DNA from 4 places in the Streptomyces sp. NPDC029139 genome. Region 2 is predicted to be linked to each of the others. Evidence: riboswitches for the same ligand, from Rfam matches in the RefSeq annotation. Region 2 holds a riboswitch; each other region holds the start of a gene.
The links. A riboswitch is a leader RNA that binds a small molecule or an ion and turns the genes downstream of it on or off. The one in region 2 is predicted to bind cyclic di-AMP.

Region 1 (4,981 bases), on a different contig from region 2:
AACGGCTTCCGGGACGGCTTCGCCCCGCTGCTGCCCGACACCGCGATCGAGCTGGGGGACCTGGACGCCCTGGACCGGGAGCTGCGCAAGGGGGACGTGGCCGCGTTCGTCGTCGAGCCCATCCAGGGCAAGGGCGTGCACGAGGCGCCGCCCGGCTTCCTGCGCGCGGCCCAGGAGCTGCTGCACGCACGCGGGGCGCTGCTGATCGCCGACGAGGTGCAGACCGGGCTCGGCCGGACCGGGGACTTCTACGCGTACCAGCACGAGGACGGCGTCGAGCCCGACCTGGTGTGCGTCGCGAAGGCGCTCTCGGGCGGCTACGTGCCGGTCGGGGCGACGCTCGGCAAGGACTGGATCTTCAAGAAGGTCTACTCGTCCATGGACCGGGTCCTCGTCCACTCGGCCAGCTTCGGCTCGAACGCGCAGGCCATGGCCGCCGGTCTCGCCGTGCTCTCGGTCATGGAGAGCGAGGGAACGGTGGCGCACGTGCGCCGGGTGGGCGGGCTGCTGGCCGCGCGCCTGAAGGAGCTCGTCCCGCGCTACGAACTGCTGAAGGAGATCCGCGGGCGCGGACTGATGATCGGCATCGAATTCGGGCGGCCGTCCTCGCTCGGTCTGCGGAGCCGGTGGACGATGCTGCAGGCCGCCCGCAAGGGACTCTTCGCCCAGATGGTCGTCGTGCCGCTGCTGCAGCGGCACCGGATCCTCACCCAGGTGTCGGGGGACCATCTCGAGGTGATCAAGCTGATTCCGCCGCTGATCATCGACGAGGCGGACGTGGACCGCTTCATGGCCGCGTTCACGGCCGTGATGGACGATGCCCATGGCGGCGGCGGACTCATGTGGGACTTCGGGAAAACGCTAGTCAAGCAGGCGGTGGCGCAGCGGTGACGGCGGAGCTCTTTTGCCTCTGAGGCAACAAACTTGCCTCAGAGGAAAGATCCTGGCGAAATGGGTGCATGGAGATCCTCCCCGCTGCCGATGCTCCCGACGCGCCGGGCGACGTGCCGGGCGACGTGCCGGACGTCGCGCCCCGACTGCGCGCGCTGCGCCGTCGCCGCGGGCTGACCCTGGAGGCCGCCGCCCAGCGGGCCGGTCTCTCCCCGGCGCACCTCTCCCGGCTCGAGACGGGCCGTCGGCAGCCCTCGCTCCCCATGTTGCTCGCCCTGGCCCGTATCTACGGTACGACGGTCTCCGAGCTTCTCGGCGAGGCTCCGCCCGAGCGGGATCCGATCGTGCGGGCGGGCCGGTCCGAGCCCGTCGAGGCCGACGGCTGGACCTACCGCCAGGCGGGCGGCCCCGGGCGCGCCCTGCAGGCGCTCCGGGTCCACGTGCCGTACGCCACCCGGTCCGACATCGTGCGCGTCCATCCCGGGGAGGAGTGGCTCCACGTCCTGGAAGGACGGGTGCGCCTCGCGCTCGGCGACGCCGTGCATGTGCTCGACCCGGGGGACAGCGCGCACTTCGACTCGCTCACCCCGCACCGCATCGGGGCCGCCGGCCGCGGCGGGGCCGAGCTCCTCTTCGTCCACACGCTGATGCAGAGCCCCGCCGCCGAGCTGTGCCTCGGCGACGGAGCCCCGCATCCGCGCTGAGCCCTCCGAAAGGGGCCGTTATGTCCGAGAAGTCCGCACCGATCACCGGTGAGGAGCGCGACGGGGGCAAGTTCCCCAAGGGGCTCGTGCTCCGGCTCTTCGCGTACCTGGTGGCGGGGCACCTCTTCGCCGGGTTCCTGTACCTGCTGTTCCTGCTGGGCGGGCAGAACCAGTAGCGGACGGGGCGCGGTCACGCCTCGCTGACGAGCCGCTCGCGCAGGCGCTCCCGGGTCTCGGGGCTGAGCTTCAGGCCGTCCGAGAGGTAGTTCTCGACCGTGCCCCAGGTCTGCTCCATCGTCTCCAGCGCCGCCCGCAGGTACTCCACGCGCGCGTCGAAGAGCGGGCTGAGCAGCTCCATCACCTCGGGCGACATCGCGTCCGCGGAGGTGGAGCTGCGGCGCACCTTGTAGCGGCGGTGCGGATCGTTCGACTTCACGTAGTCGGCCTCGACGGCCTCGCGCTCGACGCCCACCGCGAGCAGCGAGATGGCGATGGACAGGCCCGCCCGGTCCTTGCCGGCCGCGCAGTGCATCAGCGCGGGGACGCTGTCCTCGGCCATCGCGTGCAGGACGCGGCTGTGTTCCGCCGTGCGCTCGACAATCATCTTCCGGTACGAATCGGACATGCGGTCCGCCGCCTTGCCGTCGCCGAGGGCGGCGCGGAGCTGGTCCAGATCGCCGCTGCTGACGAGCTTCCAGAACTCCTTGCCGTCGGCCGGGTCGTTGAGCGGTATGTTCACATTTCGTACACCCGGGAGCTCGACGTCCATGCCCTCGACCTTCCTGTCGGCCAGGTTGCGGAAGTCGAAGATCGTGTGCAGCCCGAGGGTGGAGAGGAAGGCGGCGTCCTCCTCGGTGGCGTGCGCGAGGTGGCCGCTGCGGAAGAGGCGTCCGAACCGCACCGATCGGCCGTCCACGGTCGGCAGGCCGCCCACGTCCCGGAAGTTGCGGACCCCGGCCAGCTCGGGTTCGGTCGACGGGACCTGCGGCAGCTGCTGCGTCACGAGTGCTCCTGAAGGTTGGCGGATCGATTCGGTTCCTGGGGCAATCATCCCGGCTGAGGTCGGCTCCGCACACCCCCGGGCAGGGGAATGGGTGTTCTGTCCGAATTGACTCCTTCGGTATAACGCGCCCTGATTGCAGGGGAGATGGGATCCGGCGCGTGAGCAGCGTCATAAAGGTCACGGAACGTGCCTGATCATTGCGGCCAATCCCCTTACCGGAAAAGGTGATCGGGGTTCCGACATCCACGGAGGGTGACCGGAATTCCGGGCGAATTGCGGGGCCGTGAATGCGAAAGAAAAACGGTGGCTTGTTCGTGCCGACCCCGCTCGTCTACGGTCACCGTCAATCCGGTCGGACCGCCGAATCCTGCCACCGTCCGGAATCCGCACCCACCCACGTATGGCAGGAGCGGGGGACCCAGGTAAGTACGCCGAACCGGTCGATCCGGACGGCTCGGGGTGAAGCCGCGTGAGAAGCGGCCGGACATCTCCAGTCCGAACCCGACAGCTCACCTCGCAGGCGACGGAGAGGAATTCGCCATGCCCGCGAAGGGTAAGCATCGCCGTCCCAAGGTCAACCCGATCACGCGCGGATTCGTCGCCGCCGGCACCGGTGGCGCCGTCGTCGCCCTGCCGCTCCTCGGTGCGACCGGAGCCCACGCCGCCGACAAGGGCGCCCCGGCCGTGACGCCCGAGCAGGCCGTCGCCGCCGTCGCCGCGGCTCCGGCCGCCGCCCCGGCGGCTCCCGCCGCCAAGCCGAAGACGTACTCCGTCGTCCCCGGCGACTACCTGTCGAAGATCGCGGCCGAGCACCACCTGGCCGGCGGCTGGAAGAAGCTCTACCAGGACAACCGGCAGATCATCGGCGAGAACCCCTCGCTGATCCTCCCCGGCATGAAGCTCACCCTCGGCGCCAAGTCGACGGCCAAGGCGCCCGCGCCCAAGGCCGCTCCGAAGGCCGCCCCCAAGGCCAAGCCCAAGGCCGCTCCGAAGGCCGCTCCCAAGGCGGAGAAGTCCTCCTCCGCCGCGGCCGAGTCGCGCAGCTCGCGCTCCACCGAGCGCAGCGCGGCGGCGCCCGCCCAGGCCGCCCCGGCGCAGGCCGCGTCCTCCGGCTGGGTCGCGCCGGTCTCCGGCGGTGTCTCCACGCCGTACCGTGCCTCCGGCTCCATGTGGTCCTCCGGCTACCACACCGGTGTCGACTTCATGGCCTCCTCCGGCACCTCGGTGAAGGCCGTCGGCCCCGGCACCGTCCACTCCGCCGGCTGGAGCGGCTCGTACGGCAACGAGGTCGTCATCCAGCACGCGGACGGCACGTACTCCCAGTACGCGCACCTCTCCTCGCTCTCCGTCTCGGCGGGCCAGAGCGTCGGCGGTGGCGACCAGATCGGCCTCTCCGGCTCGACCGGCAACTCCAGCGGTCCGCACCTGCACTTCGAGATGCGCACCGGTCCGAGCTACGGCTCCGACATCGACCCGCTGGCCTACCTGCGCCAGCACGGCGTCGGCGTCTGATCCACGCACGTCAGAGAGGCCCGGCACGCGCGTGCCGGGCCTCGGCGTATTCCGGCTTGGCGGAATCTTGACCGGTGGCATATCTCACCTGCCGTCAACCCCTCCTTACGGTCGCGTAGGTCACACGCGTAAGGGAAAGATGTGCTCCCGTGGCAGACGATTCGAGATCAAGAGACATGGGCGTGTTCGGGTCGTACGCGGCGATCGGTGACAGCTTCACCGAGGGCGTCGGTGACCCCGGGCCCGACGGGAAGTTCGTCGGCTGGGCGGATCGCTTCGCGGTCCTGCTCGCCGACCAGCTGCCGGAGCACGACGCATTCCGTTACGCCAATCTGGCCGTACGCGGCCGCCTCCTCGACCAGATCGTGGAGGAGCAGGTCCCGAGGGCGAAGGAACTCGCCCCGGACCTGGTGAGCTTCTGCGCGGGGGGCAACGACATCATCCGCCCGGGCAGTGACCCCGACGACGTGGCCGAGCGCTTCGAGCGCGCCGTCGCCGAGCTGACCTCCGCCGTCGGCACGGTCATGGTGACGACCGGCTTCGACACCCGGGACGTGCCCGTGCTGCGCCATCTGCGCGGCAAGATCGCCACCTACACGGCCCATGTCCGGGCCATCGCGGACCGCTACGGCTGCCCGGTCCTGGATCTGTGGTCGCTCAAGTCCGTGCAGGACAGGCGGGCTTGGGACGGCGACCGGCTGCACCTGTCGCCCGAGGGGCACACCCGGGTCGCGCTGCGCGCCGCCCAGGTCCTCGGCCTTCCGGTGCCGGCCGACCCGGACCAGCCCTGGCCGCCGCTGCCGCCCCGGGGCACCCTGGAGGTGCGCCGGGACGACATCTACTGGGCCAGGGAGTACCTCGTACCGTGGAT
Region 2 (4,981 bases):
CAGCGTCTGTCGAAGAATCCCGCGCACCACGACGAGCCCTCGCACGCCAAGGGGAAGACCGGGATCCCCGGGGAGCGCAAGGCCGAGCTGATGACACATCTGCTCAACATCGACCCGCCCGACCACACCCGGCTGCGGCGGCTGGTGTCGAAGGCGTTCACCCCGCGCCGGGTCGCCGAGTTCGCACCGCGGGTGCAGGAGCTCACGGACCGGCTGATCGACTCCTTAGCGGAGAAGGGGGAGGCCGACCTCATCCACGAGTTCGCCTTCCCGCTGCCCATCTACGCGATCTGCGACCTGCTCGGCGTCCCCCGCGAGGACCAGGACGACTTCCGGGACTGGGCCGGGATGATGATCCGCCACGGCGGAGGGCCGCGCGGCGGGGTGGCACGGTCGGTCAAGAAGATGCGCGGGTATCTCGCGGAGCTGATCCACCGCAAGCGGCTCGACCCGGGCGACGACCTGATCTCGGGGCTCATCAAGGCCTCGGACCACGGCGAGCACCTCACCGAGAACGAGGCCGCCGCCATGGCCTTCATCCTGCTCTTCGCCGGGTTCGAGACCACCGTCAACCTCATCGGCAACGGGGTGTACGCCCTGCTGCGCAACCCGCGGGAGCGCGCGCGGCTGGAGACCTCCCTCGCGGCGGGGGAGCGGGGCCTGCTGGAGACCGGCGTCGAGGAGCTGCTGCGCTACGACGGGCCGGTGGAACTGGCGACCTGGCGGTACGCCATGGAGCCGTTGACGATCGGCGGGCAGGAGATCCCGGCGGGCGACCCGGTCCTCGTCGTGCTCGCCGCCGCCGACCGCGACCCGGCGCGCTTCGAGGAGCCGGACACCCTGGACCTGTCCCGGCGCGACAACCAGCACCTCGGGTACGGGCACGGCATCCACTACTGCATCGGCGCCCCGCTCGCCCGGCTGGAGGGCCAGATCGCGCTCTCGACGCTGCTGACCCGCCTGCCGGAGCTGCGACTTGCCGTGGATCCGGCCGATCTGCGGTGGCGCGGCGGTCTCATCATGCGTGGATTGCGCACCCTTCCGGTGCGGTTCGACCGACTTGCGAGCTGACGGGCCGTCAAGAATGTGACTTTTACGTGATCTCCGCTGCATCGACTTGTGACTGACGTTCGAATGCCGCTACGTTCACCGTCACCTCAGCAGTCACGCGAAAGGCATTCCGCATGCGCTCCGGGAACGGTCGACACCGCAGACCCCGCCAGGCCCCCGCCATCGTCGTCGCCGCCGGCGTGACGGGATCGGCCCTCGCTCTGCCGCTGCTCGCCGCGGGCTCGGCCTCCGCCGCCGACGCCGCCACATGGGACCGGGTCGCCGAGTGCGAGTCGGGTGGCCTGTGGAGCGCCCACTTCGGCAACGGCCTCTACGGTGGACTGCAGTTCACGCAGGAGACCTGGGAGGCGTACGGCGGCCTGGCGTACGCGACCAGTGCCGATCTCGCCAGCCGCGCCCAGCAGATCGCGGTGGCCGAGAAGGCGCTCGCCGCGGGCTCCACGCAGTGGGCCACCTGCGCCCCCATCGCCGGACTGACGAACGACGGCGTCGCGCCCGGTGTCGACCCGGGCTCGGCGCTCACGCCGCCGGAGCCGACGGGTCCGGTCGCGGAGTCGAACCGGACCGCGGGCCTCCCGGCCGCTCCCGACGCCCTCGAGAGCGTCACTCCCGCCCCTGACGCCCCGGCGACCACCGCGCCCGCGACGCCGGCCCCGGACGCCCTCACGGAGGCCCCCGGCGCGTCCGTCGCCCCCACCGCGCCGGTGGCGCCCGGTACGGGCAAGCACCGCGGTGACGCGGCCCCGGAGGAGACGGTCAATCCGGGCAAGTCTGGCGAAACAGGTCGCCACGCCTCGCCCGGCACCTCGCCGACCGACGCACCGACCGACGCGTCGTCGGCCGGTGCGACGCCGGGCGCAGATCTGAACAATACGGACCTTGCGGACGGTTCGGGCTCCACGGACTCCGGGAACTCCGCGGACGTCACGGACTCGAAGGACACTTCGGGCGAATACACCGTCAAGCCGGGTGACAGTCTCACCGGCATTGCTCAGGAGAACGAACTCCCCGGCGGCTGGGGTGCCCTCTACGACGCCAACCGTTCGACGGTGGGCGCCGATCCGGACCTCATCCTCCCTGGCCAGAGCCTCGATCTGACGATCGGTCTGCCCGGGTCGAAGGGTTAGTTAGAAGCCGTTTGTCCGGTTCTGCTCCAGTGAGACATGGGTCTCTTTGTCTCAACTGGCATGTAGCGTCCGCAAACTTTGCTTCCGTCACCTCTCACCTGCGTAAACACCCTTCGTCCTGGAGTGCTTACGGGCGATATTTCCCCAATGGACGTCTTTGAACTTCCGAGGGGTCTGTGTCTACGGTCGTCATCGCTCGCCACCGCGGGCCCCGTCGACCGATACGCCGAATCCTGCCGTCGGCCGATGGGAACAGTCGTCGCGTCATGCGCCGAAGGCAGGAGCGGGGGACCCAAGGTAAGTGCCGTCCCCGGCCGTTGAGACAGACGGCCGACGGAACGGCTTGGGGTGAAGCCGCGCGCAAGGTCGCGCGGCCGGGCAACTCACATGGCCCGAACCCGACAGCTCACCTCGTAGGCGTCGGTGAGGAGAATCTCCATGCTGTTTTCCGCCAAGGGCAAACACCGTCGTCCCTCCAAGGCCACCCGCGCCGTCGCCCTCGCCGGTGTCGCCGGTGTCGCCGTCGCCGCCCCGCTGATGACCGCCGGCTCCGCCTCGGCCGCCACCGTCTCCGAGTGGGACACCGTCGCCCAGTGCGAGTCCGGCGGCAACTGGTCCATCAACACCGGCAACGGCTACTACGGCGGCCTTCAGTTCTCCGCCTCCACCTGGGCCGCCTACGGTGGCACCGCGTACGCCTCCTCCGCCGACCAGGCCTCGAAGTCGCAGCAGATCGCCGTCGCCGAGAAGGTCCTCGCGGGCCAGGGCAAGGGTGCCTGGCCGAGCTGTGGCGTGGGCCTGTCCAGCGCCTCCCCCGAGCAGGCGCCGCAGCAGAGCGCCCCGCAGCAGCAGGAGCGTCAGGCCGAGCAGCCGACGACCCGCAGCGAGCAGCGGACCGCGCCGAAGAGCGCGCCGAAGGCCGAGTCCAAGAAGACCGTCACCACCCCGACCGGCAAGAAGGTCGAGAAGGGTGACGGCGAGTACAAGGTCGTCACCGGCGACACCCTGAGCAAGATCGCCGCCGCGCACGACGTCAAGGGCGGCTGGGAGAAGCTCTTCGAGCTCAACAAGGACGTCGTCGACGACGCCGACCTGATCTACCCGGGCCAGCAGCTTCACCTGAAGTGAGCCCGGCGGCTCGCGTGAGTCCGGCGGCTCACGCGGCCCCTCCGACCCTCCCGCGGTGACCACCCCGGTCCGGCGCGCCCTCCCCCGTGCGCGCCGGACCGGGGTTCCGCGCGTTCGGAGGGTGCGCCTCGCGGGGGAAGCCTCCCGGCGGTGCGCCTCCCGAGGGTGCCCCTCCCGGTAGTGCGCCTCGCGAGGTGCCCCTTCCGGTCGTGCGCCTCCCGGGCCGGTCCGGCGCTCCGCAGGGCCACGCGCTCCGGCGATTCCGCGCTACCGGAGGGTAGCTTCGGGGTCGTTCGTCCGGGGATGCGTGCCCTTGGGTCCTTTTTCGTCCCAGCGGGCGGGCGCACGGCCGACCGGAGCCCCCGAGCCGGTTAGGCTCTTGTCGCAAGGCCGAAGCGACCCTGCACAAGTGTTCGTCACATCTAGCGTCACATCCCAGAAGGAGATGCTCGTGCCGTCCATCGACGTCGTCGTAGCCCGGGAAATCCTGGACTCCCGAGGCAACCCCACGGTCGAGGTCGAGGTCGGCCTCGACGACGGCAGCACCGGTCGTGCTGCTGTTCCGTCCGGTGCCTCCACCGGAGCGTTCGAGGCCATTGAGCTCCGTGACGGAGACAAGAGCCGCTACATGGGCAAGGGTGTCGAGAAGGCCGTCCTCGCCGTCATCGAGCAGATCGGCCCGGAGCTCGTCGGCTACGACGCCACCGAGCAGCGCCTGATCGACCAGGCCATGTTCGACCTGGACGCCACCGACAACAAGGCCTCGCTCGGCGCCAACGCCATCCTCGGCGTCTCCCTCGCCGTCGCGCACGCCGCCTCCGAGGCCTCCGACCTCCCGCTCTTCCGCTACCTGGGCGGTCCGAACGCGCACCTGCTGCCCGTTCCGATGATGAACATCCTGAACGGCGGCTCGCACGCCGACTCCAACGTGGACATCCAGGAGTTCATGATCGCGCCGATCGGCGCGGAGTCCTTCTCCGAGGCCCTGCGCTGGGGCACCGAGGTCTACCACACCCTCAAGTCCGTCCTGAAGACCAAGGGCCTGTCCACCGGTCTCGGCGACGAGGGCGGCTTCGCCCCGAACCTCGGCTCCAACCGCGAGGCGCTCGACCTCATCCTCGAGGCCATCAAGCAGGCCGGCTACGTCCCGGGCAAGGACATCGCGCTGGCGCTCGACGTCGCCGCGTCCGAGTTCTACAAGGACGGCTCGTACGAGTTCGAGGGCAAGTCCCGCTCGGCCGCCGAGATGACGGACTACTACGCCGAGCTCGTCGACGCGTACCCGCTCGTCTCCATCGAGGACCCGCTGTTCGAGGACGACTGGGCCGGCTGGAAGGCCATCACCGACAAGCTCGGCGCCAAGGTGCAGCTGGTCGGTGACGACCTGTTCGTCACCAACCCGGAGCGCCTGGCCCGCGGCATCGAGGAGGGCACCGCCAACGCCCTCCTGGTGAAGGTCAACCAGATCGGTTCGCTGACCGAGACCCTGGACGCCGTCGAGATGGCCCAGCGCAACGGCTTCAAGTGCATGATGTCCCACCGCTCCGGCGAGACCGAGGACGTCACCATCGCCGACCTGGCCGTCGCCACCAACTGCGGCCAGATCAAGACCGGCGCCCCGGCCCGCTCCGAGCGCGTCGCCAAGTACAACCAGC
Region 3 (4,981 bases), on a different contig from region 2:
CGCAGCAAGGTGGTCCGGGTCGTCGCCGTGGGCACGCTGCTCGCGATCTGCGCGCTGGTGATCCTCGCGATGGTGCGGGAGCAGACCGGCACCGAGGGTTTCCTCGTCGGCCTGGGCCTGGCCGTCCTGCCCGTCCCCCTGCTCGTCGCCGCCTTCCGCTGGCTCGACCGCGTCGAGCCCGGCCCCTGGCGGAACCTGATCTTCGCGTTCTGCTGGGGTGCCTTCGCCGCCGCGCTCGTCGCGATCCTGGCGAACTCCTTCGCCGTCCGCTGGATAGCGACCGCCACCGCCGACCCGGCCTCCGCCGACACTCTCGGCGCCACGGTCGTGGCGCCGGTGGTGGAGGAGAGCGCCAAGGCGGCCGCCGTGCTGCTGATCTTCCTGCTGCGCCGCCGCGAGTTCACCGGTCTCGTCGACGGGGTCGTGATCGCCGGCCTCACCGCCACCGGCTTCGCCTTCACCGAGAACATCCTCTACCTGGGCCGGGCCTTCGGAGAGGACCAGGAGATCGGCGCGTCCGGCCTCGGCTCGGTGACCGCCGGGACCTTCTTCGTACGGATCGTGATGTCGCCGTTCGCGCATCCGCTCTTCACCGTGCTCACCGGCCTCGGGTTCGGCTTCGCCGCGCTCGCCACCCGGCGTCAGCGCGTGCGGCGCGTCCTGCTGCCGGTGACCGGCCTCGTCCTGGCGATGGGCGTGCACGCGCTGTGGAACAGCTCGGCGTCGGTCCTCGGACCGTTCGGCTTCTTCGTTGTGTACGGCATGTTCATGGTGCCCGCCTTCGGTCTGCTGACCTGGCTGGCGATATCGAGCAGGCAGCGGGAGCTGCGCACCATATCCGGGCAGCTCCCGGCGTACGCGGCGGCCGGATGGCTCTCCCCGGCCGAGCCCCTCGCGCTGTCGTCGATGCGAGCCCGTTCCCTCGCCCGCGACTTCGCCCGCCGGACGTACGGCCCGCCGGCGGCCACCGCGGTCGGGGAGTACGAGGCCTTCGCGACGACCCTCGCCTTTCTGCGCCACCGCGCCGAGCGCGGCGCCGCGGGCCCGGACTTCACGGCCCGAGAGCAGGAGCTGCTCCACCACCTCTGGCAGCGCAAGGCGGTCGCCTCGCCGGCGCTGACGTACGCGGCGCGGGCGACCGGCCGGGTCTGGGCTCCGCCGCAGTACCTGGACTACGGCGGCTACAACCCGTACCGCAGTTGAGACGCACGCCAGGCGGCCCGACCGCCCGGAACGCGGAACGCCCCAGAACGCGGAACGCCCCGGAGCGCGAAGCGTCCCGGGGCGTCGTCAGACCGTCAGCGACTCAGACCGACAGGCCCTTGTCCCGCAGCCAGGCCGCCGGGTCGATGCCGTCGCCACCCGCGGTGTGGACCTCCAGGTGCAGGTGCGGGCCGGTCACGTTGCCGGTCGCGCCGACGCGACCGATCGTCTCGCCGGTGCCCACGGACTGGCCCACGTTCACCGTCATCGAGGACAGGTGCGCGTACCAGACCTCCGAACCGTCCTCCAGCTCCAGGACGATCCGGTAGCCGTAGGAGCCGGACCAGCCCGCCGACGTGATGGTGCCGCCGTGCACCGCCTTGACCGGGGTGCCGGTGGGCGCCGCGAAGTCGAGGCCGGTGTGGTAGCCGGAGGACCACATGGAGCCGGACTGGCCGTACGTGGAGGTGAGGGTGTACGAGGAGGTCGGCAGGGCGTAGCTCGCGGCGAGCTTGGCCAGGCGCTCCGCCTCGGCCTTGGCCGCCGCTTCCTCCTCGGCCTTCCGCTTCGCCTCGGCCGCCGCCTTCTCCGCGGCATCGGCCTTCACCGCCGCCTCGGCCGCGGCCTTCTCGACCGCCAGCCTCTCCGCCTCGGCCTTCGCCGCGGCGTCGGCCGACGCCTGCTGCTGCTCGGCCTGCTGGAGGATGCGGGCGCGCAGCGCCTCGCCGGCATCGGCGGTGGCCGCGGACGCGGAACCGGCGTCGGTCTTCGTGGCCGCGTCGTTCGCGTCGGCCGCGACGCTGAGGGAGGCGGTGAGCGGCTGCGGGTTGTTCGTCCCGGACCCCGTCTCCTGCGCGTCCCCGTCGGAGAGGAGCTCGCCGACGCCCGGCAGTTCGGAGGCGTCCGGGAGGTTCAGGTCGGGAAGGGATATGGAGACCGCGGGCTTGTCCTGGGCGGTGGCCATGCCACCCGCGCCGACCGCCGCGATGACACCGACGCCGAGGACCGTGGACGAGCGGGCGAAGCCCGATCGCTGCTTCACGACCCGGTGGCGGCCACCGGAGCGGGACTGCTGACGGAGTGACTCCTCGGTGGGGTTCCACTCCCCCCAGGTCGCCGCGTCGTCGTCGGAACCGGCGGTACCCGGCGCGCCGAACGCTTGGAACCCGTCAAAAGTGTCTTCGGGGGCAGGGGTGTTGGACGCCACGGAGGCGCACTCCTTTCCTTCCTTACCGCCTACCGGGTTAGCTGACGGGTTCGGAGCAGGAAGGTCTCCTACCGGCACGGTCGCACAGGTGCGAAAGTGCCCGATTCACCCCAAGTGGTGGTTCCCCGGTTCCTTTTCAGGATTCGGCGCGTGCGCGCGGTGCCGTCTCTTGCGACGGCTGGAACGACCGCGCTGCGTTATCGAACGTTAATAGACACGAGGGCCGGATTCCAAGCTGTTCCGGGTGATCGTTCAGAGGATTGAGCCGGTACCGACCGTTTTGCTCCCGCATCAGCGAACACCCGTCGAACTCCGGCAAACTGACGTCACATCAATTGTTATCGGAGCGGTACGCCACCACTACGCATGGTCACGGCACCACCGGCATCGTGCGCCGCCGCTCCGGCTGCCCCACCGCCGGACGGCTCACCGCGAGCAGCGCCATGTCGTCCGTCGCGCCCCCGCCCGTGTACCGGCGGACGTCGTCGACGAGCGCGTCCAGGAGTTCCTCGGGCCCCGGGAAGATCCGCCCGGAGAGCCGCTCGGCGGGATCGTAGAAATCCCCGGAGGCGTTGCGCGCCTCGGAGAGCCCGTCGGTGTAGAGGAGCAGCGTCGCGCCCGGCGGGTACGCGGACTCGTCGGCCCGGTCCGGCCAGGCGGCCAACTCGCCCATGCCCAGCGGCAGCGCCGGTTCGGTCGGCTCCAGCAAGGTCACGCCCCCGTCCGCGTACAGCAGCAGCGGCTCGGGATGACCACGGTTCACCACCCGTACGAGGCCGTCCCCGCGCGGGATCTCGGCCAGGACGGCGGTGGTGAACCCCTCGAAGGCGTCCAGGCCGTCACGGCGGGTCCCCTCACGGGCCAGAGCCCGCTCCAGTCGCTGCGCGACGCCCTCCAGCGACGCCTCCTGCTCCGCCGCCTCCCGGAAGGCGCCGATGACGACGGCGACGGCCTCGACCGCGTCGAGCCCCTTCCCCCGTACGTCACCGACCACGAGCCGTACCCCGTGCGGCGTGTCCTGCACGGCGAACAGGTCGCCGCCGATGAACGCGTCCGCCTGAGCGGCCTCATAACGTGCCGCCACCTGCAGTCCGCCGATCCGCTCGGCCGGTGTCGGAAGGACCGCCTTCTGGGCGGTCTCCGCGATCACGCGGGCGGAGGCGAGCCGCTCGCCGCTGCGCCGGACCACCCGGTTCACGAGCAGGGCGAGAGCGGCCACGGTGACGACGGTGAACGTCTCGGTGAGGGACGGGACATCGGACGCGGTGCCGTTGTAGAGGTGCAGCCCGACACTGGCGAGGATCGCGGCGATGCCGGTGAGCAGCGTCGTCAGCATCGAGAAGAACGGGGCGGCGATCAGCGGCGCGGCCGAGAACATCGGGGCCGCCGTGTACGCGGGCGGGGTGGAGAGGTCGAAGGCGACGCCACCGAGGATGATGAGCGGGGGAAGGGCGCGGATGAACCGGCGGGCCCTCTCGCCGCGCCGCCGGGCACGCCCGTTCCCCTGGCCACCGACCTCCAGCTGCCCCTGCCCCTGCCCCACCTGTGCTCTCCTGCCCGGTCCGTACACGGCGACGGACGGTACCGCGCCCTTCCCAGGGTGGCGGGAGCCGCGCCGCGCGGCGACCCCCGCTCGGCCGAGTGGGTGACCCGCGCGCCGCCCGGCCTTCGTTCGGCTTCGTACGGGCCGTACGGGCCGTACGAGCCCGGGCGTCGGGACGCACCTACATGTTCCGCTCCGCGTACACCTTCAGCGCGTCCCGGACGAGGAGGGCGGAACCCTCGCCGTGCTCGTCGTAGTGCTTGCCGAAGCGCGGGTCGTCCACGTACATCCGGCCCAGGCCGATCACGTACTCCTTCGACGGCGTGGTCGTGGTCGACAGCCACGCGACGTGGCGCCGCGCGATCGCCTGGACCTCCTCGCTGTCGGCGGCGAGGCCGTCGCGTGCCGCCTGTCCGAAGTCGCGGGCGATGCCGGCCTGCTCGTCCTTGAAGGCCTGCTTCTGCTCGGCGCCGAGCGAGCGCCACCAGCGGTCGCCCCGCTCGTACGCCTCGCGGCCCCAGCGAGCGGTGACCTCCTCCTCGTACCGCGTGTGATCGAATCCGTCGAACACTTCTTCCGCCATGAGTTCCTCTCCGTTCTCCGTCTTGTGGAGAGTGGTCCGCACGGCCTCGATCTGCCGGCCGATCCGCTCCCGCTCCTGCTCCAGCAGGAGGAGATGGGTGTGCAGGGCGGCGGATGTGTCCCGCTGTCCTTTCAGGACCTCGGCGATGGCGGGCAGGGAGAGCCCGAGCTCGCGCAGCAGCAGAATGCGCTGCAGCCGCACGAGCGCCGCCTGGTCGTAGTACCGGTAACCGTTGGCGCCGATCCGGCTGGGCTCCAGCAGTCCGCGCTCTCCGTAGTGCCGGAGGGTGCGGCTGGTGGTGCCCGCCTTCTTGGCGATCTCCTGGATCGACCACTCCATGGGGAAAACGCTAAATCTTGACGTCGCGTAAAGGTCAAGCGGAGTTTTTCCGGCAATGCGGCCACGGCACCGGGGGGCGGGCGGTACGACGAAGGCCCGGATCCAG
Region 4 (4,981 bases), on a different contig from region 2:
ATCGCGCCGTGCTCGGCCCACGCCTCGACGGGCTGGACCGCCGGCTCGACCGCGTACATCCAGGCGATCTTGTGCCGGAGCTGGGTGAGCAACGCCGTGAGCGCCGGGCTGCCGGAGGCCTGCGCCAGCGTCTCGTGGAACCAGCCGCCGAGCGAGCGCAGATCCTCGCCCTGGCCGCGCCTGGCCCGCTCCTGCCCCAGCCTGACCAGGCCCCGCAGCACCTTGAGGTGGGCTTCCGTGCGGCGCTGGGCGGCGCGTGCGGCGCCCAGCGGCTCAAGCAGCGCCCGTACGTCCAGCAGGTCCGCCGCCTCCTGCTCGGTGGGCTCGGCGACATGGGCGCCCGCGTGGCGGCGGCTGATCACGAAGCCCTCGGACTCCAGGGTGCGCAGGGCCTCGCGAACCGGGACGCGGGAGACTCCGTAGCGGCGGGCCAGCTGCTCCTCGGTCAGCCGGCTGCCGCACGCGAAGACACCGGAGACGATGTCGTCCCGGATCGCCGTGCATACCGAGTGCGCGGGAATGCGCATGTTCGACCTCCGCTTTGATCCGCGCGAAACCGGTTCGTCGGCGACTCTATTGCAGCAGAGCAGTATTTCCGACGGGTCTCCGGGAAGCATGGATATCTTTTGGCCAGCAAAAAGCCCCGGCTCTGTACGAGCCGGGGCTTTTCTGACGTGCTGTGGGCCTGCGGTCAGACGTTCACGCCGCGGGCGCGCAGATAGGCGACCGGGTTGATGTCGGAGCCGTACTCGGCGCTGGTGCGGGCCTCGAAGTGCAGGTGCGGGCCGGTCGAGTTGCCGGTCGAGCCGGAGAGACCGATCTGCTGGCCCGGGGTGACGGACTGGCCGACCGAGACACTGATGGCCGACAGGTGACCGTACTGGGTGTACGTGCCGTCGTTCATCCGGATGACGATGTTGTTGCCGTACGCGCCGCCCCAGCCGGCCTCGACGACGGTGCCGGAGCCGACGGAGACGACCCGACTGCCGGAGGCGGCACGGAAGTCGACGCCGGAGTGGCTGCCGGAGGACCAGAGCGAGCCGCCGGCCTGGTAGCCGGTGGTCACGTACGAGCCGGCCACGGGGAGGGTGAAGGAGTTCAGACGCTTGCGCTCGGCCTCGCGGGCGGCGCGCTCCTTGGCCTCGCGGATCTCCTTGGCGCGGGCCTCGGCCTTGCGCTTCGCCTCGGCCTTCGCGCGGGCGGCGGCCTCGGCGCGCTCCTGGGCCTCGACGGCCTCGCGCTCCTGGGCGGCGGCCTGGGCGTCGATCGTGTCCGCGAGGGTGTCGACGGCGACGATCTGGGTCAGGCCGGTGTCCTCGGGGGACGGAGTGTCCGCGTCGACGGCGAGTGCCGGGGAGGCGAGGGTTCCGATGACGCCGGTGGTGGCGAGGGTCGCGATGCCGGCGATGCCCGCGCTGCGGCGCGCCAGACGGCTCGGACCACGATGCTTCCCGGTGGCACGGGTGAACGCCATGTAGTGGCTGATCCTTTCCTTCCTTCTCGCCTACCGGGTTAGCTGACGGGTTCGGAGCAGGAAGGTCTCCTACGGGCCCCTCCGCACGGATGCGAAGGCGTCCGATTCACCCCAGGGACTTCGTGGGTCCCCGGCTCCCCAGGCTCGCGCCTGACGGGGACTCGGCGATGACTGTCCGATGCCGCGGGCGCGGCGGGTGCAACTGGCGAACAGCCGGACCGACGCTAAGCGGACCTTCTTTCAATCAGCAAACAGACACGGCTGTTTGTAAGACATGCCACAGGGCATAAAGCCACCCTCTTCCGCAATACGGACATAGGGAAGGACCCCGACGTACCGTGACGTCGGGGTCCTCCAGGGGGCTCGGTCGGGCCTCGGTCAGCCGGTGACGACGGTCACTTCACCGATGCCGAGGGCGCGCACGGGCTCCTCGATCTGCGCCGCGTCGCCGACGAGCACGGTGACCAGACGGTTCACCGGGAAGGCGTTGACGACGGCGGCCGTCGCCTCCACCGTGCCGGTCTCGGCGAGGCGGGCGTACAACTGCGCCTGGAAATCGTCCGGAAGGTGCTGCTCGACCTGGTCGGCGAGCGTTCCGGCGACGGAGGCGGCCGTCTCGTACTTCAGCGGCGCCACGCCCACGAGGTTCTGCACGGCCACATCGCGCTCGGCGTCCGTCAGACCCTCCGCGGCGAGGGTGCGCAGCACCTTCCACAGGTCGTCAAGTGCCGGGCCGGTGTTGGGGGTGTCGACCGAACCGCTGATGGCGAGCATCGAGGCGCCGTTGCCGCGGCCGTCGGAGCGCAGCACCTGGCCGAACGCCCGCACCCCGTACGTGTAGCCCTTCTCCTCCCGCAGGACGCGGTCCAGGCGGGAGGTGAGGGTGCCGCCGAGGCAGTACGTGCCGAGGACCTGGGCCGGCCAGACGCGGTCGTGCCGGTCGGCGCCCACGCGCCCGATGAGCAGCTGGGTCTGGACGGCGCCCGGGCGGTCCACGATCACCACGCGGCCGGTGTCGTCGGCCGTGATCGGCGGAACGGGACGCGGCTCGGCGGTGTTGCCCGTCCACGCGCCCAGCGTCTCGGCGAGGACCTTGTCCAGATCCACGTCGGTCAGGTCGCCGACGACCACGGCGGTGGCCGTGGCGGGCCGGACGTACGCCTCGAAGAAGGCACGCACGGCCGCGGCGTCGATCGCCGCCACCGTCTCCTCGGTGCCCTGGCGCGGCCGCGACATGCGGGAGTCGGCCGGGAACAGCTCCTTGGAGAGCTGCTTGGCCGCCCGGCGCGCGGGGTTGGCCGTCTCGTGCGGGATCTCGTCGAGCCGGTTGCGCACCAGGCGCTCGATCTCGGTGTCGAGGAAGGCCGGCGCGATCAGCGCCTCGGAGAGCAGCCCGAGCGCCTTGGGCAGCCGGGAGACGGGGACCTCCAGGGAGACCCGTACGCCGGGGTGGTCGGCGTGCGCGTCGAGCGTGGCGCCGCAGCGCTCCAGCTCGGCCGCGAACTCCTCCGCGGTGTGCTTGTCCGTGCCTTCGGAGAGGGCGCGGGCCATGATCGTGGCCACGCCGTCCAGGCCCTCGGGCTCGGCGTCCAGCGGCGCGTCGAGGAAGACCTCGACGGCCACGACCTGCTGGCCGGGCCGGTGGCAGTGCAGCACCGTCAGGCCGTTGTCCAGCGCTCCGCGGTCCGGGGCCGGGAAGGCCCAGGGCTTCGCGGTGCCCGGCTCCGGCTGCGGGTGGAACGTCATGCTCGTCAAAGACGCGGCAGCGTCGGTCACTGGTCCGCTCCCTCTTCCTCGTCGCTGTCGCTCTGTTCGGTACCGATCGGCTCGTAGACGAGCACCGCGCGGTTGTCCGGGCGCAGCCGGGCCTTGGCGACCGCCTGCACCTCCTCCGCGGTGACGTCCAGGACCCGGTGGACGGCGGTGAGAGCGAGCTGCGGGTCACCGAACAGGACCGCGAAGCGGCACAGTTCGTCGGCGCGGCCCGCGACCGTGCCGAGCCGGTCCAGCCACTCGCGCTCCAACTGGGCCTGGGCGCGCTCCATCTCCTCGGGCGTCGGCCCCTCGGCGGCGAAGCGGGCCAGCTCCTCGTCGACGGCGGCCTCGATCTCGGGCACCTCGACACCGCCGGACGTCTTGACGTCCAGCCAGCCGAGCGAGGGCGCGCCGGCCAGTCGCAGCAGTCCGAAGCCGGCGGCCACCGCCGTGCGGTCACGGCGGACCAGACGGTTGTGCAGCCGCGAGGACTCGCCCCCGCCGAGGACGGTCAGGGCCAGGTCGGCGGCGTCGCACTCGCGCGTGCCGTCGTGCGGGAGCCGGTAGGCGGCCATCAGCGCGCGGGCCGGTACCTCCTCCTCGACGACCTCGCGCAGCTGCTCCCCGATCGTGTCGGGCAGCGTGCCGTCGCGGGGCGGCAGCTTGCCGTCGTGGGACGGGATGGAGCCGAAGTACTTCTCGATCCAGGCCAGCGTCTGCTGGGGATCGATGTCGCCGACGACCGACAGCACCGCGTTGTTCGGCGCGTAGTACGTCCGGAAGAAGGACCGGGCGTCCTCGAGCGTGGCCGCGTCCAGGTCGGCCATGGAGCCGATCGGCGTGTGGTGGTACGGGTGGCCCTCGGGGTAGGCGAGAGCGGTGAGCTTCTCGAAGGCCGTGCCGTACGGCACGTTGTCGTACCGCTGACGGCGCTCGTTCTTGACGACGTCCCGCTGGTTCTCCATGGACTCGTCGTCCAGGGCCGCGAGCAGCGAGCCCATGCGGTCCGCCTCCAGCCAGAGCGCGAGCTCCAGCTGGTGCGTGGGCATGGTCTCGAAGTAGTTGGTGCGCTCGAAGCTCGTCGTGCCGTTGAGCGAGCCACCCGCGCCCTGCACCAGCTCGAAGTGGCCGTTGCCGTGGACCTGCTTCGAGCCCTGGAACATCAGGTGCTCGAAGAGATGGGCGAGGCCGGTGCGGCCCTCGACCTCGTGGCGCGAGCCGACGTCGTACCAGAGGCAGACCGCGGCGACCGGGGTCAGGTGGTCCTCGGAGAGCACCACCCGCAGGCCGTTGGCCAGCCGGTGCTCGGTCGCTGTCAGGCCGCCGGAGCCGGCCTCTGCCGTGGCCGTGTGACCCATGGGCATGTACGTCCCTTCGATCGCGATATGGAAAAGTCCTGCCACCCTATGCAAGCGCACCGACACCTGGCGAAGTTCCCGCCGGTTCCCCACGTCCCTCTTCCGGGTCGCGCGGACGTCGCGTACGGCCGACGCGGGGCTCACACGCGGCTGGCCCCGGGGCGACCCACCGGCAGGCGCGGGGCCACCCACGGCTCAGGCACCGCCGGCGAAGGGGGCGCGGCGGACCGTGGACCGGACTGGTGGGACCGGCCTGGAGCGGGGCCGCGGCGGGCCCTGGACCGGGTCGCGGTCGGCGTTGTCGGTGGGACGGTCCACAATGGTCCGCGTCAGATCAACCTTGTTGGTGAAGGAGCCGCAGCCGCGATGGCCCGCCGCAGCACGAAGACACCGC

Region 1: another riboswitch for cyclic di-AMP. It lies ahead of ACZ4VW_RS21635 (M23 family metallopeptidase); the one in region 2 lies ahead of ACZ4VW_RS18820 (transglycosylase family protein).
Region 3: another riboswitch for cyclic di-AMP. It lies ahead of ACZ4VW_RS11050 (M23 family metallopeptidase); the one in region 2 lies ahead of ACZ4VW_RS18820 (transglycosylase family protein).
Region 4: another riboswitch for cyclic di-AMP. It lies ahead of ACZ4VW_RS26695 (M23 family metallopeptidase); the one in region 2 lies ahead of ACZ4VW_RS18820 (transglycosylase family protein).

What each region holds. Positions count from the first base shown of each region.
Region 1 covers NZ_JBVHWN010000009.1:249,138-254,118, reverse strand. The annotation lists gene ACZ4VW_RS21655 (aspartate aminotransferase family protein) at 1-891, shown strand, start outside; gene ACZ4VW_RS21650 (XRE family transcriptional regulator) at 960-1,595, shown strand; gene ACZ4VW_RS21645 (DUF6126 family protein) at 1,616-1,771, shown strand; gene ACZ4VW_RS21640 (tyrosine-protein phosphatase) at 1,786-2,598, opposite strand; cyclic di-AMP (ydaO/yuaA leader) riboswitch at 2,980-3,134, shown strand; gene ACZ4VW_RS21635 (M23 family metallopeptidase) at 3,139-4,110, shown strand; gene ACZ4VW_RS21630 (SGNH/GDSL hydrolase family protein) at 4,260-4,981, shown strand, end outside.
Region 2 covers NZ_JBVHWN010000007.1:266,381-271,361, forward strand. The annotation lists gene ACZ4VW_RS18810 (cytochrome P450 family protein) at 1-1,071, shown strand, start outside; gene ACZ4VW_RS18815 (transglycosylase family protein) at 1,185-2,198, shown strand; cyclic di-AMP (ydaO/yuaA leader) riboswitch at 2,458-2,633, shown strand; gene ACZ4VW_RS18820 (transglycosylase family protein) at 2,637-3,326, shown strand; gene eno (phosphopyruvate hydratase) at 3,778-4,981, shown strand, end outside.
Region 3 covers NZ_JBVHWN010000004.1:15,663-20,643, forward strand. The annotation lists gene ACZ4VW_RS11045 (PrsW family intramembrane metalloprotease) at 1-1,203, shown strand, start outside; gene ACZ4VW_RS11050 (M23 family metallopeptidase) at 1,307-2,410, opposite strand; cyclic di-AMP (ydaO/yuaA leader) riboswitch at 2,422-2,569, opposite strand; gene ACZ4VW_RS11055 (PP2C family protein-serine/threonine phosphatase) at 2,781-3,953, opposite strand; gene ACZ4VW_RS11060 (MerR family transcriptional regulator) at 4,135-4,875, opposite strand.
Region 4 covers NZ_JBVHWN010000014.1:94,749-99,729, forward strand. The annotation lists gene ACZ4VW_RS26690 (GntR family transcriptional regulator) at 1-527, opposite strand, end outside; gene ACZ4VW_RS26695 (M23 family metallopeptidase) at 692-1,474, opposite strand; cyclic di-AMP (ydaO/yuaA leader) riboswitch at 1,488-1,651, opposite strand; gene ACZ4VW_RS26700 (M16 family metallopeptidase) at 1,853-3,220, opposite strand; gene ACZ4VW_RS26705 (M16 family metallopeptidase) at 3,247-4,593, opposite strand; gene ACZ4VW_RS26710 (DNA gyrase/topoisomerase IV subunit A) at 4,954-4,981, shown strand, end outside.